Regions from separate parts of the Neobacillus sp. S1227 genome, predicted to be linked through region 3. Evidence: riboswitches for the same ligand, from Rfam matches in the RefSeq annotation. Region 3 holds a riboswitch; each other region holds the start of a gene.
The links. A riboswitch is a leader RNA that binds a small molecule or an ion and turns the genes downstream of it on or off. The one in region 3 is predicted to bind thiamine pyrophosphate.

Region 1 (9,864 bases), 2.7 Mb from region 3:
ATCGTTGTTTTCCCCAATTTCTTAAGCTCCAGAATAATCTCCCATACATTGCGTCGTGCCTGAGGATCGAGCCCGGTTGTTGGTTCATCCAGAAATACGATATCTGGATCACTAATCATCGCAAGCCCGATCGCAAGCCGCTGCCGTTGGCCGCCAGATAATTTCTTGACTTGATTCTTTCGATGTTCGTTCAGATTGACCAATTTGAGTATTTCTTCCGTTGAACGTGCCTTATCGTAAAAAGTAGCAAATAAATTCAAATTTTCTTCCGGTGTCAATAAATCAAACATGGCACTAGATTGCGGCTGGACGCCAATTTTCTTCTTAATCGTTACTGCATGTCTGTTCCAATTCAATTCACCAAACTGGATTTCACCATGATCCGGTGTAACCAAGCCCTCAATCATCTCAAGTGTGGTCGTTTTCCCTGCCCCATTAGGTCCGATGATGGTAAAAATCTCTCCCTCTTTTACAGAAAAACTAATATCTTTTACAGCATGAATGGAACCGAACGATTTCTTTAAATTCTGGACCTCTAAAATATTCAACTCACATCACCTTTCCTTAGAAACCAGCCACTTTGTCACATAAGTCCCAATTCCCAAAAGTTGCATACCACGTTATACCTATGATGTGAAATAGGAAAGAATTCTTAAATTTTATAGAAAGCTCAAGTGTGAGCAGCGAGAGGGCTTGGGGACGGTTCTGGTGCCTCGTTTTTTATTAAACTATTTATTTCTCTGTCGTCAAAAGCCCGAAATTTTGTTGAAATAAAAAATGGTTTTATAACCCCTTTTTGGGAATAGAAAAATATGTTATTATATATTTAGATAATTAACTAAATAATGAAGAAGGGAATATTATGAATGAGGTTTTTAAGGCTTTGGCCGACCCAACTCGAAGAAAGATACTTGATTTGTTAAAGGATCAGGATTTAACAGCAGGGGATATAGCTGAGCAATTTGATATGAGCAAACCATCGATTAGCAATCATTTAAAAATCCTGAAGTCGGCAGGATTGGTGGTGGATGAGAAAAAAGGGCAGTTTATTATTTACTCCTTAAACTCAACTGTATTGCAGGATGTAATCAAATGGTTATTAGACAAAAAGGGAGATGGGGTTCATGAAAAGAAATAAACTATTTTATATTGCACTAATTATTTCCTTCGTTCCGTTAGTGGTGAATCTTATTGCTTTTCCGCATATGCCAAATAAGATTCCGGTTCATTGGGGGCCAAGTGGGGATCCAGACCGGTATGGTTCAAGAATAGAGCAGCTTACCATGAGTGCACTACCCCTAGTGCTGTTTCTGTTTTTAAATTTTCTGCCGTCCATAGACCCGAAAAGGGACGCTTATAAAAAGCATAACGGCGCATATTCCATCATCAACTTTGTGGTTATCTTATTTCTCGCCATCACGAATTTACTGGGGCTGTTTAGTGGACTGGGATACGATGTGCCTTTTCAAAAAGTGGTACCAGTGCTAATAGGTATTCTCCTCATTGTTCTTGGAAATTTCATGACCCAAATTCGGCATAACTATTTCTTTGGCATTCGCACCCCGTGGACGCTGGCATCTGAATATGTCTGGAAAAAAACACACCGGTTTGGAGGATATGTTTTTGTCATCACAGGTCTAGTACCATTCTCGGCCATCTTTATAGGTCCGATGGGAATGTACATTTTCCTCGGGGCATTACTGGTGGGAATTGCCCTGGTCATGATTTATTCCTATTTGGTGTTCAAAAAGGAAAAACGTAAAGTGTAATTCTCAGAAGCTGAATGCATTATAACAGAAGGGGTATGCAAGTGCGCCATTACCTACTAATTTATATGGCCAAATACTTGTCCGCTATTGAGGTCACAAACTCCTTACCCCTGAGCAAATGAATAGATGATGGTTTGCTCTTATTGGGCGAATGGAATATCTTTGAAAAAATAAGATAATAAATGATAAATTTCATTGACTTTTTTAAAAAGCGTGTGTAAAGTGAATAATAACTTAATAGGAAGACCACTAGGGGAGCCTTTTTTGGCTGAGACAGAAGTAATTCTGGACCCTTTGAACCTGATCTAGTTCATACTAGCGTAGGAAAGTGGAGTCCGTGCATGGGTATATTTACAAATATTCTGCCGCTCCATTTTTGGAGCGGTTTTTCGTTTTTATAAGCAGACAATCGCTCCATTTAAAGTCTTCCCATTATCACTAATAAGGGGGAATTTTAATGAGTTTTTCAGCAGAATTAAGGAAGGAAGCAGGTCCGATCTTCGATGCAATTTTTGAACATCCTTTTGTACGAGGAATTGCGAGTGGTGATTTAAGAAAAGAACAGCTTATTCATTATGTTAAACAGGATTTTGAATATTTGAATTCCTTTATTAGAATCTATGGAATTGCCATTGCAAAATGTGAGAGCCGAGAGGATATGGAGATGTTTAATAAGCAAATATCATTTATATTAAACAGCGAAACCCATCCACATAATAACTTTTGTCAAGTAGCGGGTGTTCCATATGAGGAACTCCAAGGGTTTCCACTCTCACCATCTGCGCTTCATTACATACGTCATATGCTTACCATTGCTCATGAAGGAACATTAGGGGAAATTTTGGCTGTTTTACTGCCATGTCCATGGACATATTGGGAAATTGGAAAGAGATTGTTAAATGAGGTTAATCCCGACCAATCTCATCCATTTTATGAATGGATTCATTTTTATGGTAATCGGACAGATTCAATAACAACCAAATTTTGTGCCCGGATAGATGAATGGGCAATGGAAGCAACAGAAAAAGAAAAAGCAAAGATGAAAGAACATTTCTTAATTAGTTGTCAGCTTGAATATATGTTTTGGGATATGGCCTATAAACTTGAGGAATGGCCAGTACAAATGGAGGCGCTGAAAAGATGAATTGGAAGATGAAGGAGGTAGTGCTTACCGTCATTCTTTCTGTTGCTTGTGGAGTCATTTATTTAGGATGGTCAACTCTTTGGATTCCGATTTCTGCTATAGTGGGACCTATCGGCGCAGGTTTTATGTTTGGGATTTGGGTGATTGCTAGTCCAATAGTCGCGTATATTATTCGTAAACCAGGCGCTGCTTTTATCGCAGAGGTTGCGGCAGCAGCTGTTGAATTATTAACAGGAAGTCATTTTGGTCTTTCGGCATTGTTAGTAGGAGTTTTTCAAGGGATTGGATCCGAAATTGCTTTTGCTATATTTAGATATAAGCGCTACAACCTCATTACGTTAATGCTATCTGGTGCTCTAGCTGCGATTATGGGAATGGTGTATAACGTATTGGCTAATGGTTTTGGATTTTACACCAAAGGAGTATTTTTTACGACGTTAGGAATTCATGTAATAAGCGGAATCATTCTTGGAGGCTTGTTAGCGAAAGTAGTGGTGGATGCACTAGCTAAAACAGGTGTTTTAGAACAATATGAATTGATGAAAGAAAAAAGAAAAAAGGATGACATTCATGGAAATATTTCTGGGATGTAGAAATCTTTCTGTTCGTTTCTATCATCGTTCTGAACAGGTCCTTCGTAATATTACTTTATCCATCAATAAAGGAGAAAAAGTATTAATACTCGGACCAAGCGGGAGTGGGAAATCTACTTTGATTTCCGCTCTTGCAGGTATCATTCCTGAGCATGTTGAGGCGGATTTAAGTGGTGATGTTTACCAGAGGAGAAATGCCGGTGTTATGTTTCAAGAGCCTGACTCTCAATTTTGTATGCTTCGTGTCGATGAAGAAATTGCTTTTAGCCTCGAAAATCGCTCGATTCCTCGAAACGAAATGGACACCATCATTTCAGATTTAATGGAAATAGTAGGATTAGAGGTTGACCGGAGAACACCGATTGAAACACTATCTGGGGGTATGAAACAACGATTGGCATTAGCCTGTTTATTAGCATTAGAACCCGAAGTATTGTTTTTTGATGAACCAACAGCCCAACTAGACCCAGCTGGCAGGATGGAGATATTTGATTTATTGAAACAAATATCACAAAAGACTAACCAAACGATGGTATTTGTCGAACATGTTCTAGACGGCTGCATCGAATGGATGGATCGGGTCATTATGATAAATGAGAGCGGAAGCATTATGGCGGATGGAAAGCCAGAAGAGATTCTGCTTCATTATAACCGTGAAATGGTGGAATCTGGTATTTGGCGCCCTAAACTATTCCCATACAAGTGGATAGATGTTGTGGAAGATGCCTCACATCCTTTATCTATCAAACTGTCAAAAAGGCTTAAAACCGAACCTCTAGTAAGAGTGAATGAGGATACTTTGATTCGTACAGAAAATGTGGATATTGGCTATGGAAAGAAAACGATAGTGAAGGACATTAATATAACCATCCATAAAGGTGAATGGGTTTCCATCGTTGGAGCAAATGGAAGTGGAAAAAGCACTTTCTTAAAAAGTCTGATCCGTTTAGAGCCAATAAAGAATGGGACAATTCATTTTCAAAATACGGAACTTAAAAAATGGGCGGATAGAGAATTATATGAAAAATCAGGTTTTGTTTTTCAAAATCCAGAGCTTCAATTTATTACAGATACAGTATTTGAGGAAATTGCTTTTGGAGGCAGGCAAAGAAATTGGCAAGAGGAGCAGATTCATGCCAAAACCATTCAACTGTTACAGGAGTTTGGGCTGGAGTCTTATCACAATTCTCACCCTTTTACCCTAAGTTTAGGCCAAAAACGGCGGTTAAGTGTTGCCACTATGTTATTGTTTGATCAACCTTTATTATTGCTGGATGAACCAACATTCGGCCAAGATGAAAAAACAGCTAATGAACTTATTAAGCGATTAAAGGAGAGACAGGAACAGGGAACTACCATTGTAATGGTAACTCACGACATGGATTTAGTTGATACTTATTCCAATCAAGTCATTTTATTTAATAAAGGAAGAGTTTCCTATCAAGGGACACCATCCGGGTTATTTTCTAATCAAGATATTTTAAGTGAAACGGAGATTATTTCTCCTCTTCATTACCAGTTGATGCATGCAAGAGGGGAGCGGGTTCTTGTATGAAATCAAACGAATCCTTCCTTTCTTTCTTAAATCCTTCTATTAAACTACTCTCTCATTTGTTAGTTATGTTTCTGTTAATGACCGTAACTAATCCAAAAGTGACTTTTGGTATTTGGGTACTTGCTGTATTGATTGGTATTTTTTTAGGAGGATGGAGAATCACGTACCTTTTAAAAAGACTGCTGCCGTACTTAGGATTTTTTATCCTAGTCTTTTGGATGATGGCGGCTTTTGGAGAAGGTGAAGAAACCATTTGGAAATGGGCCTGGTTCCATGTGACAGTGGAAAGTGCGGATCATGGCTTAACCATTGCTTTAAGGATGCTGGGGTTTGTAACGTATGGATTATTATTTACATCTACCACCGACTTAACGTTGTTTATAATGAGTTTAATTCATCAGTGTAAACTTTCACCTAAATGGGCGTATGGGCTACTCGCAGGGTTTCGATTTATTCCGTTATTTCAATCTGAATTCAACCAAATGAAAATGGCTCATAAAGTAAGAGGTTACAAGCAAAAAAATAGCTCCAAGGCGTTTATAAAGTATGCATTACCCCTGTTTAGTCAAGGGATACGAAAATCTGAACGAATTGCTGTTGCAATGGAAGTACGTGGATTTACGGGTGCAAGGGATAGAACTTACTATCAGACCACTAGAGTAGTAACAACAGACTGGGCCTACTTCCTTTCTTTATTAATTGTTGTAATAGGGATTATCATTTTTATTAAGTGAAAGGTTAGAGAAAAAGGTAAAGTGTAATTCACCGGATTATACAAGAGGAGTAAAACAAGTGCCGGTCACGATCCTTAATTTGTTGATTTTCATCAGCATTGGGGTAGTGACTGGCACTTAAGAGGCATGGGGACGGTTCTCATGTCTCATTTTAAATTTTATCTATTTTTTCCCCCTAGTAAAAGGGGGGAATGACCCTTTTCGGGTACTAAACTCTGGACACAAAGTTATGATGCTGCTCTACATTAGTGGAAATTATGGTAAATTATAATAAAGTATTGTTTGAAGGTTTCTTAATTTGAAAAATCAAATTTATTTATTTTGTTAGGGGCTAGAACAAATGAATCAGAAAATTCTTCCAGCATTATCTAGTATGAAAGAATTCGAGAACTTTTTAAGAAGCCCGTTTGAGGTAGGGGTATTTTTAGAAGTACATATAGCTCAGTTAAAAAACGTTCATATGATGGCAGAGGCGCATAACAAGAAAATGCTTTTTCATGTTGATTTAATTCATGGCTTAAAAAATGATGAGTATGGAACAGAGTTTATTTGCCAGGAATACAAACCTTATGGTCTGATTTCAACAAAATCAAGTGTTATATTAAAGGCTAAACAAAAAGGAGTTCTTGCAGTTCAAAGGATATTTTTAATTGATTCTCACGCTCTTGAAAAAAGTATTAAGTTGCTTAAGAAAACAAAACCCGACTATATAGAGGTGTTGCCGGGAGCCTTGCCAAGCCTAATTAAAGAGGTGAGGCAGCTGATCGACATACCTGTTTTTGCAGGAGGCTTCATAAAAACTTCTGAAGAGGTACAAAACGCACTAGATGCTGGTGCACATGCGGTAACAACTTCTAATAAAGAACTCTGGAAATCCTTTATTTAGCCTTCACAATTTTGTGTAAGGTAGTTTCTATATCTGTTGTTGTGTAAAACTGGAAATAGCAAAGGAAAAAGTTGAATTTCTAAAAATTATAAATAAAGTAATTGACAACGATTTCAATCCTAGCGTATACTTCATGTAAATGTTAATAGTTGTGACGGAGAATAGGAGATTCACGCGGATAATACCTTATTAATGGTATGACCTGCCGAATCTTCTTTTTTTATACTTAAGATAAATATAATAGTAGCTTGATGATAACAGAATGAAGAATACTTGAAATAAATAGGGGGAGGAATTCAGATGGAAACTTATATATTATCCTTAGATCAAGGAACAACAAGTTCAAGAGCCATTCTTTTTAACAAAAAGGGAGAAATTGTTCATGCCGCAAAACAAGAATTTACTCAGTATTTTCCGAATCCTGGATGGGTTGAACACAATGCGAATGAGATTTGGGGATCCGTTCTTGCTGTCATAGCGTCAGTTTTATCAGAAGCAAATGTTAGTCCGGAACAAATTGCAGGAATTGGAATTACGAATCAGCGTGAAACCACTGTTGTATGGGATAAAGAAACAGGAACACCTGTATATCATGCTATCGTCTGGCAGTCGAGGCAAACAAATGAAATTTGTGAAGAACTGAAAGTGGCAGGCCAGGAAAAACTTATTCACGAAAAAACAGGTTTGCTCATCGACCCCTACTTCTCAGGGACTAAAGTAAGGTGGATTCTTGACAATGTTGAAGGTGCAAGAAAAAAAGCGGATGAGGGAAAATTGCTCTTTGGTACGATTGATACATGGCTAATTTGGAAACTATCCGGCGGCAGGGCACATGTAACAGATTATAGTAATGCCTCAAGGACATTGATGTTCAATATTCACGAGCTAAAGTGGGATGAGGAATTGCTGGAAATCTTGGGTGTACCATCTTCAATGCTCCCGCACGTGAGATCATCCTCTGAGATTTATGCACATACAATTGGTTATCATTTCTTTGGGAAAGAAGTGCCAATTGCCGGGGCGGCTGGAGACCAGCAGGCAGCCTTGTTTGGTCAGGCCTGTTTTGAAAAGGGAATGGGGAAGAATACATATGGAACGGGCTGCTTTATGCTGATGAATACCGGTGAAAAAGCAGTGAATTCTGAGCACGGTTTGTTAACAACCATTGCATGGGGATTGAACGGAAAAGTGGAATACGCTCTTGAAGGAAGTATTTTCGTTGCTGGGTCTGCTATACAATGGCTTCGTGACGGAATGAGAATGTTTAAAGATGCCAGCTATAGTGAAGAGTATGCAAAACGGGTCGAATCAACTGAAGGTGTTTATGTGGTTCCAGCCTTTGTTGGACTTGGAACACCTTACTGGGATAGTGAGGTAAGAGGAGCCGTTTTCGGACTCACTCGTGGAACGAGCAAGGAACACTTTATTCGTGCGACCATTGAATCGCTTGCATATCAAACAAAAGATGTTTTATCCGTGATGGAAGAAGACTCAGGTATTATGCTGAAAGCACTTCGTGTGGACGGCGGTGCTGTCATGAATAACTTCCTGTTACAATTCCAAAGTGACTTGTTAAATGTTCCAGTGGAAAGGCCAGTTGTTAATGAAACCACTGCACTTGGAGCAGCATACCTTGCAGGTTTAGCTGTCGGCTACTGGGAAAGTAAGGAAGAGATTGAAGCACAGTGGGCGATTGATCGTTCATTTGAACCAAAAATGTCCGCCGAGAAACGTGATGGTTTATACAGTGGCTGGAAGAAGGCTGTTCATGCCGCAATGGCGTTTAAATAATTTTATGAAAATTTGACATTTACAAAAAGAAATAGATTTTGCTATAATGTAAATAAGTTAATAATTGGTAGGAGAAATGGAGAGACCGCAACACATTGTCTTTTAGAGGCAATGCTGTTTGCGGTCTCTTTTTACGTATAAAGGAGGAAAAGTAAATGTTATCCAACTTAAAAAGAAACGGTATTATTTCTAATTTAACAGAGAAATCATTTGATTTACTTGTTATCGGCGGAGGAATCACAGGCGCAGGAATCGCCTTGGATGCAACCACACGCGGCATCAACACTGCACTGGTTGAAATGCAGGACTTTGCTGCCGGAACATCCAGCCGTTCTACTAAGCTGGTGCATGGTGGATTAAGGTATTTAAAACAGTTAGACTTTAAAGTTGTTGCTGAGGTTGGAAAAGAAAGGGCCATTGTGTATGAAAATGGCCCTCATGTAACCACTCCTGAGTGGATGCTGCTTCCTTTCTTCGAGGGAGGAACGTTTGGCAAATTTATGACCTCCATTGGACTAAGAATTTATGACTTCCTTGCTGGAGTGAAAAAAAGTGAGCGAAGAGTCATGCTCAGTATAGAAGAAACTCTTAAAAAAGAACCATTAGTAAAAAAGGATGGTTTAAAGGGTGGCGGATATTATGTGGAATATCGTACCGATGACGCAAGGTTAACGATTGAAGTGATGAAGGCCGCTATTGATAAAGGAGCAACGGCTTTAAATTATGCAAAGGTTCAAGAGTTTCTCTATGAAAATGGCAAAGTTGCTGGGGTACTGGTGGAAGACCGTTTAACGGGAGAAACATTCAAAGTAAAGGCAAAAAAAGTGATTAATGCGACGGGTCCGTGGGTAGATTCTCTAAGAGAGAAGGATGGTTCCAAAAAAGGAAAAGGACTAATTTTATCAAAAGGCGTCCATATCGTTATTGACCAGTCTCGTTTTCCGTTAAAACAGGCGATATATTTTGATACAAAAAATGATAAAAGAATGATTTTTGCAATTCCTCGTGATGGGAAAGCCTATGTAGGGACGACCGATACCTTTTACTATGATGATCCCGTGTCGCCGCAAATCACTCAAGAGGACGTAGATTATATTATCGATGCCATTAACTTTATGTTCCCCGACGTAAAAGCAAGTCAAAAAGATGTGGAATCAGCTTGGGCAGGTGTTCGTCCGCTCATCCTTGAAGAAGGTAAAGACCCATCAGAGATTTCACGGAAGGATGAAATATGGGAATCTGCATCAGGCTTGATTACAATTGCCGGAGGCAAACTAACGGGATACAGAAAGATGGCTGAAACCATTGTTAACGTTGTTGCCGAAAAATTAAATTCTGAAGAAGGCTGCAAAATAAAGGGATGTCAAACATTAATCCTTCCGATTTCTGGGG
Region 2 (9,864 bases), 1.2 Mb from region 3:
TTTCTATTTCCATTAAGGATTATGAAAGTGTATCACTAAATACTGATTTTCAAAACTATTTCATATTACGCAAGGGCTGTGACCGTATGGAAATGTATTTTCCGAATTGAACCGAAAAAAATTAGGGACCAATAAAGGCCCCTTAGGCTGTCGAAAACCTTCGGCAGCCTTTTATTTTATTCATTTTCATTAACGATTCACTGCGTTAATTTGTTATAACATCATTAATATAAGGCTTTTCAATTAGTCTGTTGATTGGCGCTCCAGGCACTTCGCTTTCCGCGGGCGTGCCGGAGAGCCTCCTGAACGTGAAATAATAAGGTTATCGCTTATTTAAATCGGGAAGAATGCTTTTAAAAAAATTGAGCGAAGCTTCGCAGATTCAAAAGAGCTGCATGGGCTTCGCTATTGCCGGTTGCGGGAATAAATAATGTAAAAGAACAGGCTCTTCATTACTGCAGCCTGCCAAAATACGAAAAAGATTGCACCACACTTATCAAGGATAGAAAATGTGTGTTGCAATACTTAAGTGGATTTTCTTCCCTGTTGATTGGAGCGGAGGGCACTCGACTCCTGCGGGATATAGAGGTCACTGGAGACCCCACAGGCGCCAAAGCGCCGAGGAGGCTCCAGGAGCTCCCCGCGGAAAGCGAGTGCCCGGAGCGGAAATCAACAGGCCAGTTTGCAGGGATAAACTAAATTTTAGGTTTGGACAAAATAAAAAATTGTCGAGAAATTTACCCTTTCTCGACAATCTGTGGGACCAATAAAGGTCCCTGTTTTTATCGTTTCGTTATTTTTGAAGGATTATTAATTTTATATAACACTGGCACTTCGACAGTGAACTCCTCCGCAACGTCCTTCCCTTTTGCAAGTTTTTTAGCGGCCACTTTCCCATCGAACTCGAGAATATCACCAGGGGCAAGCTCGAATTTTTTCAGTGTTTTGCTGTGGCTGCACCAGGCTAGTCCAAGGGCGAGAGGATTTTCCTGGACAATTTGGACATTTTCAAGGACCACGACTTCATCGTTTTCCTCATTAAAAGCATTGTAAGTCAGGGCAAACTGCTTTACAGTGGCTGTAAAATGCACTTTATCCGCAGGCAGCTCTATTTTGGGGGCCTTCACCTTTTTAGGTTTAGCCTCTTTCACTTTTGCCGGCTTGGCCGTCTCAGCTTGGGAGTTGATTTCCTTTGTTTCTGCTTTACTTTCCAGGTTGATTTTTGCTGATTCCTCTTGACTAACTGATTCATCAGCTTCCTCTACCTTCACATCCCGATTCTCAAGCGTAAGCATGCTTTCCTTCCCGAAACTTGCCTGCTGCATTTCCTTTAAGTAAGCGGGGTGAATACAGCTAAGGTTTCCATCTGAAAATTCAATTATAAGGGTGTAGTTTTGATTTCCGTACATTTCATACCCTTTTATGCTAACAAGGCATTGAAACCCTCTGTCCTTATACCAAAATTCTTTTTTGGCTGTTGACAACCCCCATTCCTTCAACTTCCCTTTAAAATCCTCTTCACTTTGAAAGCTTTCATATTCTCCTATTGGCGGTATGTATTGGGTTGGCTTCTTTTTCGTCAATTGAAATTGCTGTGCTGCCAAATATTGCACGTCCTTCCATTTTGATTTGTGTTTTTATTATAACATGTTCTTCTTGACTGGCCTAAAAACGGCGATAGTGATGATGGGTTTGTTTAAAGTTGGGGGGTTAATCCCAACTTTTTGTTTTTTAAAATAAGCAGTAAAGAATTCATTTTAAGTGTCACAACTAGGGATTATTCATAATGTAAAGGTAGGCTGATATCTGATTTAGGGGGATAGAATATGATTCGTATAAATCATCAGGTTGTTAAGGCTGAGGAGCTTTATAAACAAATCACCAGCCAAGAACAGCGGAAAATAATAAAACAAATGACCGCTTATGAAGAGGTATATTCGTATTACACCTTGGAACAGCTTAAATTCGAACTGACTTTTCGGTCTAATACGATGAGAGCTGCCCGTGAACTGAACAAAAGCGGCGTAATATTTACAACCTTTACCTATGCAATCTGCAATAAAAAATATTGGGACCGTCTCGTCAACGGAGGGTTCCTATTAAAGCCGGGGGCAAGTCCTTCAACTGCCATTCTAGACATCTTAAAAAACGGAAAGCTATATGCTTTTGAGTGTTCCACTGCTATAGCCATTGTTTTATATATTGCTACTCTTTATTCAATTGGCAGAACGCGGTTTGATTTGCTGTTTGATCGCCTTTATTTGATGGACTGGCAATTTGATGAGGATTTGCCAATCTATCAAAAATTCGGTAATGATTATTTACCAGGAGATGCTCTTCATTTCAATAATCCTGATTTCAGTCCAAAGGAGCCTCATTGGAGAGCGGAAAATGTCATCTATTTCGGCGACGATCAATACTATGGCCATGGAATCGGAATCCGAAACGCCAAAGTCATCATAGACTTCCTAAACAAAAAACGAAAACCCAGCCCCAACCACTCAGCCTACCTGATGAACATGATTTCTCGCCCAAATTATTCATATTTTCTAACATATCAGTAATAGTTCAGGCATCCGCTCGTGGACATTTGTTCACTTACGATGCCTGAACTTGACATCCTTTAATTTTCAAGATTATTTTCTATTGAAAGTTAATGTAGGCATCTTCTGGTTTGATCTCTTTATTAATAATTTTGGTATCCTTTAACCATGCAGCGGCATGTTCCCAGACCACAGGATCTTGGTAGCCGAATGGTTTATCTCCTGCATCCATCAACGGCAGCAGAATTTCGAGACTCTTCGCCTCGATGTCCTTTTCCAGTGGTGATGATTTGTCTTCATGCTTTAATAGAATGGACAACCCCTCTTCCGGATGGTCCGCAACATATTTTTGTCCATCTCTTATTGCGGCCATAAACTTCTTAAACACTTCAGGTTTTTCTTTTAACCCCTTGTCGCCTCCCACCAGCACCAATTCATAATAGTCTGGTACACCATAATCTGCTGGATTTAATGTACGCATTGGGTGTCCCTCTTTATCAAGCAATAATTTTTCATGATTGATATAACCGCCAATCAAAGCATCGGTTTTCTTCGTAGCCATCGCCGGAATCAAGTCCCAGCCGACATCGACCATTTTTATCTTTCCAGCATCTCCGCCATCTGCCTTTACCATCGTTTGAATGATTGCTTCATCCAATGGAATCGAGGGATAGCCGATGGTCCGTCCAGCCAAATCCTTCGGTGATTGAATCGGGCTATCGGCTGCAACCATTAATTGGTTAAGCGGGTGTCTAACGATAGCAGCAAATGACCGGACAGGAATATCCTCTCCACGCGCTACTAATACTTGAGGCTGGTAACTGATCGCCATGTCAAATTTTCCAGCAGCCACAAGTTTTAAAGGATCGTTCGTGTCTGCAGGCATTTGAATGTCGACATCCAGTCCTTGTTTTTTGAAATAGCCCTTTTCTTGTGCAGCAAAAAGAAACGAGTGAACGGCATTCGGATACCAGTCAAGCATCAAGCTGACTTTCTGGAGGCCCTGCTCTTTACCTGCGGACTTATCGGCCCCGGCCTTCCCGCATGCGCTAACCAACAGAAGCAGGAAACTGACCATAATTAATAAACTTTTTTTCACAATAATGACTTCCTTTCACTAATTAACGGATCTTATTTTTTATTAACCTTTTTTCTAGTAAGCTTATAAACAAAAACAACACAATTCCCATTAAAGAAAGCAGAAAAATGGCTGCAAAGACCGATTCTGCCTGGAGATTCGAAGACATCCGTCTGCTAAAATATCCCAGACCTTCACTTGCCCCTAGCCATTCACCAATGGTGGCCCCGACGACACAATAAACCACCGCCATTTTTAACCCGGACATGATGGATGGCAAAGCCATCGGAACCTGCACCTTTTGAAAAATTGTCCAGCGTCCGGCCCCCATTGTTAACAGTAATTCACGATATTCGCTTCCGCCTGTCTTTAACCCGTCATAAGTACTAACAACGATTGGGAAAAAGGCGACCAATATCGTCACCGCCACCTTGCTCCAAATAGTGTAGCCGAACCACATGATAAAAATTGGCGAAATGGCTATCATCGGGATCGTTTGCGAGATGATTAGAAAAGGATAAAGCACTTTTTCTAATATTCTAGAAAAATGCATACCAACGCCTATAAGCAGCCCTCCTATGAGCGAAAGTCCAAAGCCAATCAAAACCTCTAAGAATGTCGCCGGTAAATGCTCGCCCAAAAGAATCTCACGATTGTTCACAAGTGACTCGCCGATTGCGGTAGGTGCAGGCAGTATAAATGAAGGCACCATTCCGGCTTCAACTACCCACTGCCAAATACTGATTAAACACACGGCCGTGAGCAAAAACAAACCGTATTCTCCGGCCCATCTTTTCCATTTACTTTTCATGATGTATCAGCCGCTCCAATTCCTTACGCATCAAAATAAACTCTGATTGATAAATAGATTCTGAATTTCGTGGTCTTGGCAAGTTGAGCTTATATTCCTGGACTCCTCCATTTTGAAGGAGAAGAATTCTATCGCTTAATAAAATTGCCTCCTCGAGATCATGTGTAATGAACAGCACGGTCTTTTGAAGCTCACCCCATAGCCCCAATAACCAGCTATGCATTGTTCGTTTCGTTAACGAATCCAGCGCCCCAAACGGTTCATCCAACAATAAAAGTTCCCTGCCTGTCATAATGGTCCGTAAAAAGGCTACACGCTGTTTCATTCCCCCTGATAATTCATCTGGATAAGCATTCTCATATTCCTCTAGGCCAAAACGGGATAACCAAGCACGGATTTCGTGTGACTTTTCCCGCTTGTCCTCTTTCGCGATTTCTAAGGGCAACAGCACGTTTTCCATTACAGTCCGCCAAGGCAGCAGTAAATCTTTTTGCGGCATATAGCCAACGTTTCCTAATCTTCCTGAGGATAGGTCCCCAGCCATTTGTATTTTTCCCTGGCCTGGTTTAAGCAGTCCGGTAATTAATTTAAAAAGTGTACTTTTCCCTGAGCCGCTTGGACCAATAAGCGAAACAAACTCCCCCGCCTTTAAATCGAGAGAGAGCTGTTGAAAAATCGGCTGCTCTTCCCGATCATACGTATATGTTAAATCTTCGATGTGTAACATAGATGAATTAGACAGGCCATTCGCCTCCCTCGTAGACCATATCCCAGAACATATACTCAAACCTGGATGTTGTGAGAAAATGCTCTTCTAAAACCGCCAATTCTCGCTCTGGTTTTCCTTCCGTTATTTGGTCTAGCAAATCGAGTAGCCAGAGAGCCAGCGACCCAAACTCAGCAGAAGAGTACATCGTGACCCAGTCGCCGAATAATAGATGATTGCTAGAATTTTGATAGTTTTTTGCTAGCATTTTGCCAATCTCCCAATAACTCCACATACATGGGAGCAGGCTTGATATTAATTCCTCTAAGGAACCATTTTGAGCCACATTCAGCATGTAGCGAGTGTACGCTAAATTAATAGGAGTTGGTTTCGTGTCTTCGAGTTCTTGTTCGCTAATTCCAAACCGTTTCGCATACTCACGGTGCAGGTCCATTTCACCATTTAATGTTTCATCCAAAAGCTTTGCAAAAGCCGCCATGGTCCCAACATCTTTCGCCTTCACAGCTCCGAAGGCGAACAACTTGGAATAATCGATAAGAAACATATAGTCCTGCTTCATATAGCGAATAAATGATTCGACAGGAAGATCTCCTTTGCCCAATCCGACTACGAATGGATGCTCATGCGTTTTCTCCCAAATGCCCTTAACTTTTTCAAAAAGCCGATCAGAAAATTTCATTGGCTTTACGACTCCCTTCGTGTATTGCACCATAAAGCGATAAATTGAGCTAACACTTTTGTGAAATCTAACAATTGCCGAATCTCGACCTTCTCATTTACAGCATGGGCATCCTCTAGTTTTCCCGGCCCAAAAATAACTGTCGGAATTCCTGCTCGGCCAAGCCAGCCTGCATCTGTTACGGTCGATGACATATCAAGTACAGGCTTTTTTATAAGCGTTTTTTCAACGGATCTTGCCAGCAATCTAGTTCCCGAATGGTCCAAATCAAGCTCCAAGGAAGGGAATATTTCACCACGATCGATTATCATTGATTTACCACCCCAAACAAATTCCGGAGGATTGTCTCGAAGCCATGGGTCGGCCGCTGCAACGGCACCAATATGCTGCTCAATTTCCTTAATAACCTCTTCGTAATCCTCATCTGGGTAGAAATGAACGGTCACCCACAAAGCACAGCGGTCAGCAACAAACGCCGCATGCCTTCCACCCTCGATCACAGCAGGGTTAATCGTATTCATCCCTGGTGGAAAACCTTCGTAGCTTTTTGTCACAGCCCAGTGGCGTTCAAGCTCTTGAAGGCCTTCTATTATTTTCATCATTTTTTCAATCGTACTGGCACCATTGACGTCCCCGCCGGCATGAATCAGCCTTCTTCTCATCCCATCATGATAAGTTTCTTTGCTTTGAATCGTTATCCAGCCGGTTATGACGCCGCCCTGCCCTTGGATATGTAAGTCGCTTGTGTCTACGACTACTGCATAGTCAGCAGAATAGCCCCTTTCCAAACAAGCAAGAGTTCCTGCCTCGCCAACTTCTTCTCCGATAACAGACTGAAACTGCAAATCTCCATTAAGCGGAACCTCAAGCTCTTTTAAAAGTTTTATAGCAATGAGGGAGGCGGCAATACCGCCTTTCATATCGGCAACGCCCCGTCCATAAATATAAGGATCCTTGATTCTGGCTGAAAACGGGTCAGACCCCCATTCCTTCTCGTCGCCAACCTCAGCAACATCCACATGTCCATTGACAATTAAACTATTATATTGCTCAGAGGATTCACCTGTTAAAATTCCCACCACATTCGAATCCCCCGGATATACTTCCCACATATCAGTTTGAAATCCTAAATCTCTTAAATAGCTTTTAATAAATTCCTGGATTCCCGTTGTATTGCGAGCCGGAGGACTTTCAGTTGGAAACGCAATTAAGTCGCTCAAAAGTTTAAGCAGTTCGGCTTCCCTAGCCTCCACTTCTTGTCCAATTGTTTCTATGAAATCTTCCATATTAACCATTCCTAAAGCCTCCTAAAATCCATTCTAGTTTTATAAAAAAATAAACCCACTCTATATAGCAATGGAAAGAGTGGGTTATGATCGTTCCACTTCCCTCCGCTGGTATCTTCAACCAGTTCAGGTTCAAAGGGTTCGGAGCTGTACTCCATCTCAAGCCTGCTTAGGCTTCCCCTAGTGAGATCTTATTTAGTAATGGTGATATTTTTCTCGCTTAGAGGCACTTTCTTCCTTAAGAAAATTGTTAAAATCACAAATCCAAGCAGCGCTCCGGCAAATGAACTGAAAATAAATAATGGGATAAACCCGAATAGCGTCGCTTTCTGCCCGAGGATTAGGGTTGCAATTGGATAGGAAAGCAATGCCCCAAGAATTCCCGTCCCAACCACTTCTCCTATAACAGCAAAGTAGACTTTTCTAGTTTTCCAAAATAATAGTCCGGCCAGAAACGCCCCGACTATGCTTCCGGGAAATGCGAATAGCGAACCCGTCCCCATCATATTCCGAAGCAGGGAAACACCAAAAGCCTGGGCCACGGCATAATATGGCCCCAACAGAACCCCGGAAAGAACGTTCAAAAAATGCTGAATTGGAAAAACCTTTGTAAAGCCAATCGGTACCACGACCAGGTTACTTGAAAGAGTCCCCATCGCAATCATCATAGCAGTTAACGTAAGTTTATACGTTTTTTTCATGATTTCCTTACTCCCCCTACACTTTTTCGTAAATCCTTTGCAGCTATGAGCGGTGAATCGGCAAGGCTGATGGCGGTAATAACTGAAACACCATCTGCTCCGGCTTCCACGACCGTTGCCGCATTTTCACTTGTAATTCCACCAATTCCGACAATCGGTACAGCAATTCCTTGGCTTCGCAGTTCCTCGATAAGTGCAGTCCCTCTTGATGGCTTTGCATCGGCCTTCGTTTTCGTTGGAAAAACCGGTCCAATTCCGAAATAATCGGCACCGGCGCTAAGGGCTGCATCTGCTTCCTCCGGCGTATGAACGGATATACCAAGAATTTTATTATCGCCAATTTGACGCCTGACTGTTTCTGCCGGTTCATCCTCCTGACCGATATGAACCCCATCTGCGTCAAGTGCGATTGCCAGTTCAATATCATCATTAACGATAAACGGAATTCTGTGTTCTTTGCATAGGCTTTGCAGTTTTTTCGCAAGAGCATATTTATCTTTTCCGATTAATGCCTCTTCGCCTTTTTCCCGAAATTGATAAAGCGTAATTCCTCCAGCGATGGCTTCTTTCAATACCTCAACCGGATCCTTCCTGCAGTTAGCTGTTCCCATAATAAAATATACTTTCAAGGCTTCGCGTAAGTTTATCATGATTGAACCATCTCCATGATTCTTTTCCGGTATGCACCATGATTTGTCGGCCCATGTCCCTGCCCAATCACAATTCCATCTTCAATTGCAGCCTGAATAAAATCCTTCGCCTTGATGACCGCTTGATATACATCTGCTCCCTTAGCCAGTTCAGCGGTAATAGCTGCTGAAAAAGTGCAGCCAGTGCCGTGTGTGTTCTTAGTCGGAATTCGCTTACTTGTAAAGGTAAAGAATTCTTTTCCATCGAATAGGAGATCTGTTGATTCTGAAGGGTTTTCATCATGGCCGCCTTTCAGAACAATGTTTTGTACGCCTAAGGCATGTAATTTTTTTGCTGCTTCCCGCTTATCTTCCGCTGAACGTATAGACATCCCGGATAGAACCTCTGCCTCAGGTATGTTCGGGGTAACCACTTTGGCAAGCGGTAATAAAAACTTTTTCATGGCGGAGATTGCTTCCGTTTGCAGCAAGGAAGCGCCGCCTTTTGCGATCATTACAGGATCGACAACAACATTATCCCAATGATATTTTGTAAGGTTAACAGATACAGCTTCGATAATTTCCGCATTAAATAACATGCCCGTTTTCACCGCATCAGTTCCCATGTCTTCACCAATGGCTTTCATCTGTTCGATAACCGCTTCGGCTGACATCGGATAAACTCCATGGACGCCTAATGTATTTTGTGCAGTAACAGCCGTTATTGTAGACATTCCAAAAACCTCTAACTCCTGAAACGTTTTTAGATCGGCCTGAATTCCTGCTCCGCCGCCAGAATCGGAACCTGCAATTGTTAACGCCTTTTTCATTATTACTCTCCTCCAGCTAATTTTTTTATGGAAGCATAGAGATTGATGTCATCTGAAGCAACCTTCGAAAGCTGGTTCAAAAATTCGATTTGGAAGCTTCCTGGGCCTGATTGCACCGTTAGTTCCGCTGCCTTTTCTGCGGCTATTCCGTATATCGAGACTGCAGCAACAGATGCCTGCATTAAATTTTTTTCCACCCCGGTAAACGCACCAATGACTGAAGTTAACAAGCAGCCAGTCCCTGTCACTTTTGTTAACAATGGATGCCCATTATCCACAACGTAAGTAGACCTGCCATTCGTAATGACATCTTCCTTCCCTGTGATGACGACGATGCAGTTTAATTTTTCTGCAGCAGACATGGCTAGAGCGGTAATATTACCATTTGTGGTCCCCGCATCAACACCTTTGATTTCCCATTTCTCGCCAACGACATTGGCAATTTCAGCGGCATTCCCGCGAATAATGGATATCTTTAATTCCCTCATGATTCTTTGCGCTGTTTCCGTCCGATACGGGGTTGCCCCTGCACCCACCGGGTCAAAAATAACCGGAACGCCTTGTTCATTGGCTGCCTTCC
Region 3 (9,864 bases):
AGAGCAGCTTCCAGTTTTTCATTAACACGATTTATCACATCATCACTCCTAGGTTTTTATTATCTAAGAAAGGCTGTGCACCAACGTTCCTCCAACAAATTCCTACTATGGTTCTGAGTATACAGAAGCGTACCCTATAAGACAAAGGATTCGTCACTTGTTAAGACTATTGGTCTAATTCGTAATCCTCAAATCATATGCATGAATATAACGGAATAGAGGTGGGGGAATGAAAGCAGTTGTGTACACGAAGTACGGTACTCCCGATGTTCTTAGCTTAGGAGAGGTAGATAAACCTACACCTAAAGATGATCAGGTACTGGTTAAGATTCACGCAGCATCTTTGAATTTTGGCAATCTAGTTCTTTTAAAAGGTAAACCGTTTTTAGCACGCTTTGCCTTTGGTCTGTTAAAACCAAAATACTCGATACCAGGAGGCGACATAGCAGGCCGGGTTGAGGCAGTAGGCAAATTTGTTACACAGTTTCAGCCAGGACAAGAGGTGTTTGGAGACCTATCCGCCTGTGGTTGGGGCGGTTTTGCTGAATATGTATCTGTTCCAGAAAAAGTATTAGCGTTAAAGCCAGAAAAGCTGTCATTTGAAGAAGCCGCGGCGGTACCAATGGCAGCAGTTACAGCCTTACAAAGCATACGTGATAAGGGCAAGATTCAAGCAGGACAGAAGGTTTTAATCAATGGTGCCTCAAAGCATTCAAGTATTTTGAACAGGGGCATGCACAAGGTAAGGTAGTTATTTCAGTTTGAAAACTATTATTTTGACGTAAATTTTTGTATCTTTCAAAAGTTCGGTATCATAAAAAGGTTTTAATAATCCCGAGCCGTTAGATCATTCAAAAGTTTGGTAGCATAGAAAGGTTATATGACCCCGAACTAGCGAATCATTGAAAAGTTCGGTAGTATAGAAAAGCTATATGCCCCAAAACCGATGAATCCTTAAAAAGTTTGGTAGGATAGAAAGGCTATATGAGCCCGAACCGATGAAACCATAAAAAGTTCGGTAGCATAGAAAGGGTATATGAGCCCGAACCGAAGAATCCTAAAAAAGTTCGGTAGCATAGAAAGGGTATATGAGCCCGAACCGAAGAATCCTAAAAAAGTTCGGTATCATAGAAAGGCTATATGAGCCCGAACCGATGAAACCATAAAAAGTTCGGTAGCATAGAAAGGCTATATGTGCCCGAACCGATGAAACCATAAAAAGTTCGGTAGCATAGAAAGGGTATATGAGCCCGAACCGAAGAATCCTAAAAAAGTTCGGTAGCATAGAAAGGGTATATGAGCCCGAACCGAAGAATCCTAAAAAAGTTCGGTAGCATAGAAAGGGTATATGAGCCCGAACCGAAGAATCCTAAAAAAGTTTGGTAGGATAGAAAGGGTATATGAGCCCGAACCGATGAATCCTAAAAGTTCCGTATCATAGGAAGGTTCTATAAGCCCGAACAGGCGAATCATTGAAGGTTCGGTCGAATAGAAAGGCTAAATGAGTCCAATGACTTGTTTTAAACGTTTTCTTTTTTACAACAAAAAACACCGCATTTGCGGTGCGCATGAATTCTAATTCTTTTTAATAGGTAATGTAAGTTGAAAGGTAGTATAATGATTACCTGATTTACATTCTATTTCACCGTGATGTTTTTCAACAATATTCTTACATACGAATAAGCCGATACCGGTACCTAGTTTCTTCGTAGTGAAGAAGGGCTCGAAAATTAAGTGTACTGTTTCAGGATCAATAGTAGGGCCATTATTCGAAATACGAATCTTGATTTGCTGATTATCTATATTTGTTTGGATATCAATTTTTCGCAGATGTTCTTCTTCACACACTGCGTCAACGGCATTTATTAACAGGTTTAGAAAAACTTGTTTTAACTCATTTCTATCGCCAGTAACACAAATATCGGCATCGATATTTGTACTAATATGGACATTACCGTCGACGATGCTTGGATAGAGGAAATCAAGCACTTCTTCTATTAATAAATGGATGGTTATATCTTCATTCTGGCTTTCTGCCAGCATGTTCAGTTTGGAAGTATGAAGGAACTGAGTAATTCTGAACTTAAGCTGCTCTAATTCTTGGCTGACGACATCTAAATAAGGTAGATTAGGATGCTCGTGTTTTAATAGTTTTATAAAGCCCATAACGGAAGTTAGCGGATTGCGAAATTCATGAACAAAGCTCGAAGACATTTGTCCAAGAATCGCCAACCTGTCCTTATGTGTTTGAGAAATAAATAAATTTTGTTCTTGTAGTTTCTTATCTTTGATCTCGGTGTACTTAGAAACAGCATAATAACTGAATAAATCAAACTGTTTATTGACCAAGTCAATAGTAGACTTCAGATATTCTTGGGTGAGTTCGGAAAGGTTTAAGTATTTAATAATAATACTCCTGCCCAGATTGACATTATAAACAAATTCCCCAATATTGATATTAGCCTCGACGCGTTCCAAGGCTACTTTGTGAGCTAAGGATTTAACATCTTCATCTGAGAATCCATTTAAAATAGAATTTATTATGAGATGGTACATTAAATACCCATTCTTTAAAATTAGTCCCGGATTATCCTTGTGGTGATGTATAATAATTTCCTCTTCCCAAAAATTTAGAAACTTTAGTTCATTCTCAATTAGAAATTGGCCAACTTTTTTATCCATACAAAGCCTGCTTTCCACTATATTAAGCTGATTATAGCATAAAAATTTGATGAATGGGGATGGTTCTCATATCTCAAAATAGGTATATATATAAAATATTTCAAAATAATTTGATTAAAAGGACGGGCAAATATTCAGTTTGAAATGTTTGACTTTTCTGATTAATGTGTTAACATAAACCCATAAAAGGTATATGTTCAAATGAATATGAATCAAATCTGCTAGAGGTGCCTTTTTAAAAGGCTGAGATTGAAGTGTGACTTCGGGACTCTATGAACCTGATCTGGTTAATACCAGCGTAGGGAAGTGGACAACGGGATTTTTGGAGAGCAAAATTTTCATTTCTAAATTTCGGCCACTTTCTTACAAAAGGAAGTGGCTTTTTGTTGTGCCTGTTTTGCGCTTCCATAGACCAGAGAAATCGAATCAAAGGGGGGCTTGTATTTTTACTAGTCTAAAAGAAAAAGAGCTGCATCTTATATCCAATGGCAATATGCCGATTGACCAGTTGGCTGAAATAGCTAAGAATATTCATCCATTTGTAACTGCACTGCACTTGCGTGAAAAACAAAAATCAGCAAAGGAACTTTTTCAAGCAGTCGAACTTTTAACAAATGTAAACGTCCCACCTGCAAAAATCGTGATTAACGATCGGGTAGATGTTGCAATCGTGGCAAAGGCCCTTGGGGTTCAATTAGCCTATCATAGTTTGGACACTTCATGTGTAAAAGAACATTTTCCTCAACTACGGGTCGGGACTTCCATTCACTCCTACGAGGAAGGACAACAGGCAAAGGAGAAGGGTGCTGACTACCTTTTATACGGGCATGTTTTTCCCTCCCAATCAAAACCGGACAAGCCCTCAAAAGGGCTTCGGGAATTGACTAGGCTTACCCAAATGGATATTCCGGTGATTGCCATTGGCGGAATAACACCAGAGAATACAGGGCAGGTAATCAAAGCGGGGGCAAACGGGATTGCTGTCATGTCTGGTGTGTTAGAAGCGAGTGATCCCATTCTAGCCGTAAAAGCTTATATCAAAGTATTGAAAAATTATTCGGGGCAGGAGGTAAGAACATGAAGGTTACCTTAAATGGCAAGTTGACCCAAATACCAGACAATAACATATTTGTCTCAGATGTTCTCAAGCATTATAAAATCCACGATAAGGTAGTGGTAGTAGAAGTGAATGGTGAAATATTATCCAAGTTAGAACACCAAAGTACTAGATTAGCAGATAAAGACCGAATTGAAATAGTTCATTTTGTAGGAGGCGGTTGATATGTTAAAAATTGGTCCATTATCCTTTCACTCTCGTTTGTTGCTAGGAACGGGGAAGTATCCAAGCTTCGACATCCAAAAGCAAGCGGTCGAAGTGTCTGAAGCAGAAATCCTTACATTTGCAGTTAGACGGATGAATATTTTCGAATCGAGCCAGCCGAATTTCTTAGAGCAGCTTGATACCAATAAATATACGTTACTGCCAAACACAGCAGGAGCGAAAACAGCTGCAGAGGCTGTCCGAATCGCTAAGTTAGCAAAAGCTTCAGGCTTATGTGACATGATTAAAGTTGAAGTGATCGGCTGTGATAAAACGTTACTTCCTGACCCGATTGAAACGTTAAAGGCCACCGAAGAATTGGTGAAGGAAGGCTTTATTGTACTCCCTTATACCTCGGATGATGTGGTGTTAGCCTGGAAACTTCAAGAAGCAGGCTGCCATGCTGTCATGCCAGGGGCGTCGCCAATCGGTTCTGGTCAAGGGATTATCAATCCGGTAAACCTCCAGTTTATTATTGAACAAGCCGTAGTCCCTGTCATTGTCGATGCGGGCATAGGATCGCCTGCTGATGCTGCTTGTGCAATGGAATTAGGAGCTGATGCGGTGCTATTAAATACTGCAGTTTCAGCAGCAAAGGATCCGGTTAAAATGGCAAAAGCGATGAAATTGGCGATTGAAGCGGGAATGCTTGGTTATGAAGCAGGCCGAATTGAGAAAAAACGATATGCGACAGCCAGCAGCCCTAAGGAAGGAATGAGTATCGGGTGAATGATCGATACTCTAGGCAAGAGTTGTTTTCACCGATAGGAAAAGACGGCCAGCAGCAAATTCTCAATAAACATGTACTCATCATTGGAGTTGGGGCACTTGGATCTGCAAGTGCTGAAGCACTCGTCCGGGCTGGCATCGGCAAATTAACCATAGTGGATCGGGATTATGTCGAGTGGTCCAATTTACAGCGGCAACAGTTATTTACAGAGGAAGATGCGAAAAATAGAATTCCAAAAGCAATCGCGGCCAAAAATCGGTTAACAGCGATTAACTCTTCTGTGAATATTGAGGCCATCATTGCACATGCATCAGCCCTAGAGCTTGAAGTCTGGGCAAAAGACGCAGATCTGATAATGGATGCAACGGATAATTTTGAAACAAGAATGATGATAAATGATGTCTCGCAAAAAGTCGGAGTTCCCTGGATTTACGGTGCTTGTGTGGGAAGCTATGGCATTTCCTACACGATCATTCCTGGAAAAACGCCTTGCCTTTCTTGTTTACTTGAAACAGTTCCTCTGGGAGGGTTAACCTGTGACACAGCAGGTATAATTAGTCCAGCCGTAAACATGGTTGTCTCCTTCCAAATAAGTGAAGCATTGAAAATTATGGTTGGAGATATGGATTCATTAAGAAACAAACTTGTTTCCTTTGATTTATGGAAAAACCAATATAGTGCAATTAAGGTAGATAAGTTGAAGAACAAGGGTTGTCCTTCTTGCGGGGAGCGGCGCACATATCCATATTTATCATTTGAACATCAAATGAAAACGGCGGTCCTTTGTGGAAGAGATTCTGTCCAAATCCGCCCATCCGTTCCAAGCGTGCGTGACTTGGAAGCATTAGAAAAAATATTGGCAAAACAAGCAGGTATCGTACATCTAAATCCGTACCTTCTGTCTTTTACCGTCAATGCTAATCGGTTAGTTATTTTTAAAGACGGAAGAGTTTTGGTACATGGCATCAAGGATGTTTCGGAAGCGAAAGCGCTGTACCATCGATACTTGGGTTAAAGACAATAAAAATGATTTAGGCACGTTTCCGATAATACGGACCGTGCCCTTTATTTTTTACAGTTCAGATTTTTCAATTCTTCCTCAACCATTTTGTCTAACCGCTCAATCATCCTTATGGCTTTATCATGATCCATTTTTCGATAATGGTGCATGCCGCCTTGCTCCTCGTCCACCTCATCGGCTAATTTGACAATTTCCTGTAATGGTGTACGGTTGATGAAACCTTCCGGCATATAAGAATCTGTATGGAATAAAACGGCCAGTGCAATTTCTTTGGCTATAATCGGATTTTCTCCCAGCCGAATCAACAATTTATGGGCTCTTTCTGCCCCCTTAATTGCATGTATATCATTCTGTTTATATAAATCATAATCCCATTTGCCATTGCGATACCAAGTGTAATGACCCATATCGTGCAGCAACGCTGCTTTCGTTGCCAGGTCAACAGAAACGCCGCGTTCTTTTGCCAACTTAAAGGCATGGTAGGCACATGCAATAGCATGTACAATTCCAGACCGGCTTAAATATTTTTTTGCAATATGATGATTGAAAATTTGAATTAATGTTACTTCTCTCATTTTAATCACCTTCTTAAAAATTGTTATCTTGTATTATAAAACAATTAATGTTGTTTTGTTAGAAAAATTCTTGATTTGACAGAAATATTTATGGAAGACAATAGAATGGCTGCTTAAAGAGAAGAAGGGTTTTTTCAAGGAGAGGGATTCAACATCGTTGATGACTTTCTTTTTTTATCTTTTATTTTTCATAAAATTCTGTTAGAATCACTCCGATAGGAGGTGTCTTACATGAGCAACAACATAACCGAACTGCTAGGTCCTCCATACGATCAACTTATGGATGCCAAGGTAGATAAAAGCCCTAGTGAAGTCGTGATCACGAATAACGATGGCGAGACATTCTACATAATTTCAGCTGAAGAATACGAAAATGGTCCGAAACAACAAGGGTATAAAATCGTTGTAGCAGAAGGGGAGTAATTTTTTACTCCTCTTTATTTTTTGATTTCATTTTCTAAAATATTCCTCGATCAAATTTCTTCCAGGTTCATTTTTTTGATGGTTAATCGGAATAATAAGGGTGGAGGTGATTGGATTGAAAAAAGAAAACAAATTTCCTGTAGCGATGAATGATATGGGGACACCCGCAGAAATGAGTCCTGTCGAAGATTTAACGGATGCAGATACAAAGGCACCAATTGTCGAAGTTAATCAACCGGTTGATGCACAGGATCCACTTGAAATAAGAAGCCGCGGGTCAGTGACTGTTTTGTAGACTAAAAATAAAAACAGGTAAAACTCTTAAGTTTTACCTGTTATATCACTTTATTAATTTGCACATGAAATGGCTGTAAGCCAGGTTTTGTACTTCCGTACTGCAAACAGCGCCAAGCCTCGTACAGGAAGTAGTAGTCATCTATCTATCAACCATTGGTTGATCCATCCGTTAGGTTCATTTCCCGCGGGATGGTGCCCCGACCAAAATTTGGGTTGCTCGCTCGCGGGGTTTACCCGTTCCACCTTTTCCGTTTCCAGAAAAGCATCGTCACTGTGGCACTTTCAGGTTATTCTCAGCATATCCCTAGAGACTTAGCATGATTTCACCGCCGTCAGCCAATACAAGGATTGACTGCCCACCTTTGCAGATGGCACGAACACTACAGGCATCTCAGCACTGTGCGAGCCTGGACTTTCCTCAGCTCCTAAAAAGGAACCGCGACTACTCACCATTCCATATGTCCCTCGCATAGAAGCGACAATATCTAATATAACAGGAATACGATTTAAAATCCATGGTAGATAATTCCATTGATGCCGAATTCATATTCGAATTAAAGTGAACCAATAAAACAATTGTGGAACAATATTGGTTCCATTGCCTTGGTGCCTTCACTCACACAGGCATTTTGATGGACAGATAGCATAAAATCAGCAAATTGAAAATATTTATGTAGGAGTACAAGCAATCGTATCCGTCAATCAAAAGCTTCTGAAAAAGGGCTGATGTTTTGAACAAAAATAACAATGTGCTGATCGTCATGTTTTTAATATTTATCTTATTGATTGTTCTAATAATCAATGTGATAATTCACGTTAAAATTTATGTCGTATATAGTTCCGGTGTTGGACCCATTTTCTTAATAGGCTTAATCATTTTTTTAATTCTTTTATTTTATTTTAAAGGTTAAAACCTTATTATGTCAGGCATCTGAGTATGCCTGGCTTTTTATTTTTTTTATAAAAAAATGCAAAGGAAGGTTAGAAAAATCTAGAAATTATAGTAAGATGGTATATATCATCTTAAATATGGCAATAGAGAGTTTTAATTATAAAAAATAAGAGGTTATGTAGCATGAGCGTCGATTTGCTTGCTAGACTTGAGGAAGAAAAGGATCAATGGTTACATAAAGCAATGGATCGCTTTAATGAAGAGTTTTCGTGCTTTGATGACAAGACAGTACTCTCACCGGAAAATCAAATAATGCAAATGAAGAGCATTCATAGACAGAACAATCTTGATCTGGACAGGATGGAAAAGGAAATAAAGCTGATAAAGGATAGCATCGAAGAAGAAGAGCCGGTTTATCAAAATCTGACCAAGGCAGTCCAGCATTTACATGAGGAAATAAATGATTATGAAAGCCTGCTATCGGGGTTGGCTGCTATTCAATTGGAAAAATTCAACTGTCTTTTAAAAACGAAATTTGAAATTGATTCGAAAAAAGATCAAGTTGTGTTCAAAGAAAGGAAAACGACCAAGCTGATAGAGGCCTTTAATGAGGCAGAATCGGAGATGGCGGAGTTCTATCGAAAGCAGCTAGATGATATTGAAAGAACATTAGCGCGAATTTTTCACGATTTCGCTCCTGACACAAGCTATGAATTCCAATCCAATCCGAAGGCGTCGAGCCTTTTCTTGAAGCATGGAAGGGGTCTTGACCAGTACTTAGTCCTGAAACACTTTGAAGAGGATTTTCGGATTGTGGCAGATACATTAAATGAAAACAACACGCTAGTTTACGAGTATTATATAAACCAATTGAATCATGTTAAGCAAATTGGAAAAAGAAATCTTTTGCAGCAGTCAGCGGCTAAGAAGGAACAGCATCAAATCGCCTCAGAAAAAGCAGCCGAACTAAAAGAGCAAAAAATGCAAAAAGAATTGAGCTTGGCAGCGCTAGAAGAACAATTTACGAGGGTGCTCTGGAAAAAAAACGAAGAAATAGAACGGCTCCAAAGGCTAGATGAAATTTTAAAAGAAGAATTTGTAGAAGCTGTCACTAAATGGCAGGCAGAATTGTTTGGAGAGCAGACGACAGATGTGGAACGCTGGTTGTATCATCAATACAGCCAAATGATGTTAAAGCAAGCAGAAAGGATTATTGGAAATGAGCACTTCTAACAAAACCGTGGATGAAAAGTATAATGAAGCGATTCAATCGTTAAAAAAAATCAATAACCTTCTTTTTTATGATGAATTAAAGACACTATTAAAAGATCGGGAACAAACGATTGCCGAATTGAATGGTGAAGTATATGAGTCTGTTCAAGATATGCGGCAGTCGTTGAGTCAGTTTCCTTTAGATATCCGTGATAAGCTAAAGGAAGAAATCATCGATCCACAGTCGGAATTGTTTGACAGTAGGATGCATCATTTCAATGAAACGTTAACTTTATTGGAAAAAAAGATTGCCATGTGGCATCAGCAATATCAGGATTATTTAACGATGACGGAACAGCTGCTAGAGGATTTAAAAGAACGGCAGCGCAATGATTATAAGTTCATGGAAATGCAAACAGAAAAGGTCCTGGAGGCTATTCGGTCATCACAGGAGCAGGTTGGTGTTCTATTTACCCAGGGAATTACCGACCAAGCTTCCATCACGAATATTAAGTATGAAGCCATGAGTGAAAGATTATCGGACCTTTCTAAGAATCTTCATCATGTTGAGGCCAGCCTGCTGGCTGATGTGGAGCAATTGAACCTAAAACAGCAGCAGGGTTTTAAAGAATTTCAGGAACAATTGGATGAAAAATGGAAAGAGGACGCTGATTCTGCTGTTAAGAAGGAAGAGTTATTAAAAAAGTGGCT

Region 1: it holds a riboswitch for thiamine pyrophosphate, as region 3 does, so the genes downstream of both, tenA (thiaminase II) here and tenI (thiazole tautomerase TenI) in region 3, are expected to answer to the same signal.
Region 2: it holds a riboswitch for thiamine pyrophosphate, as region 3 does, so the genes downstream of both, ACZ5AE_RS12505 (acetylornithine deacetylase) here and tenI (thiazole tautomerase TenI) in region 3, are expected to answer to the same signal.

Annotation. Positions count from the first base shown of each region.
Region 1 covers NZ_AP038276.1:576,877-586,740, forward strand. The annotation lists gene ACZ5AE_RS02870 (ABC transporter ATP-binding protein) at 1-548, opposite strand, end outside; gene ACZ5AE_RS02875 (autorepressor SdpR family transcription factor) at 863-1,138, shown strand; gene ACZ5AE_RS02880 (SdpI family protein) at 1,125-1,769, shown strand; TPP riboswitch at 2,011-2,113, shown strand; gene tenA (thiaminase II) at 2,227-2,913, shown strand; gene ACZ5AE_RS02890 (ECF transporter S component) at 2,910-3,506, shown strand; gene ACZ5AE_RS02895 (ABC transporter ATP-binding protein) at 3,484-5,061, shown strand; gene ACZ5AE_RS02900 (energy-coupling factor transporter transmembrane component T family protein) at 5,058-5,795, shown strand; gene ACZ5AE_RS02905 (glycerol-3-phosphate responsive antiterminator) at 6,136-6,681, shown strand; gene glpK (glycerol kinase GlpK) at 6,982-8,472, shown strand; gene ACZ5AE_RS02915 (glycerol-3-phosphate dehydrogenase/oxidase) at 8,628-9,864, shown strand, end outside.
Region 2 covers NZ_AP038276.1:2,458,484-2,468,347, reverse strand. The annotation lists gene ACZ5AE_RS12545 (hypothetical protein) at 1-110, shown strand, start outside; partial or broken gene ACZ5AE_RS12540 (transposase) at 356-529, shown strand; gene ACZ5AE_RS12535 (hypothetical protein) at 783-1,613, opposite strand; gene ACZ5AE_RS12530 (protein-glutamine gamma-glutamyltransferase) at 1,827-2,564, shown strand; gene ACZ5AE_RS12525 (ABC transporter substrate-binding protein) at 2,644-3,642, opposite strand; gene ACZ5AE_RS12520 (ABC transporter permease) at 3,665-4,432, opposite strand; gene ACZ5AE_RS12515 (ABC transporter ATP-binding protein) at 4,422-5,159, opposite strand; gene tenA (thiaminase II) at 5,167-5,838, opposite strand; gene ACZ5AE_RS12505 (acetylornithine deacetylase) at 5,844-7,124, opposite strand; TPP riboswitch at 7,208-7,316, opposite strand; gene thiW (energy coupling factor transporter S component ThiW) at 7,316-7,825, opposite strand; gene thiE (thiamine phosphate synthase) at 7,822-8,475, opposite strand; gene thiD (bifunctional hydroxymethylpyrimidine kinase/phosphomethylpyrimidine kinase) at 8,472-9,284, opposite strand; gene thiM (hydroxyethylthiazole kinase) at 9,287-9,864, opposite strand, start outside.
Region 3 covers NZ_AP038276.1:3,640,481-3,650,344, reverse strand. The annotation lists gene ACZ5AE_RS18190 (hypothetical protein) at 1-38, opposite strand, end outside; partial or broken gene ACZ5AE_RS18185 (NAD(P)-dependent alcohol dehydrogenase) at 230-706, shown strand; gene ACZ5AE_RS18180 (histidine kinase N-terminal domain-containing protein) at 1,576-2,682, opposite strand; TPP riboswitch at 2,896-3,004, shown strand; gene tenI (thiazole tautomerase TenI) at 3,080-3,763, shown strand; gene thiS (sulfur carrier protein ThiS) at 3,760-3,963, shown strand; gene ACZ5AE_RS18165 (thiazole synthase) at 3,965-4,732, shown strand; gene ACZ5AE_RS18160 (thiazole biosynthesis adenylyltransferase ThiF) at 4,729-5,748, shown strand; gene ACZ5AE_RS18155 (HD domain-containing protein) at 5,799-6,329, opposite strand; gene ACZ5AE_RS18150 (hypothetical protein) at 6,561-6,752, shown strand; gene ACZ5AE_RS18145 (hypothetical protein) at 6,868-7,047, shown strand; RNA gene rnpB (RNase P RNA component class B) at 7,119-7,503, opposite strand; gene ACZ5AE_RS18135 (hypothetical protein) at 8,125-9,174, shown strand; gene ACZ5AE_RS18130 (hypothetical protein) at 9,161-9,864, shown strand, end outside.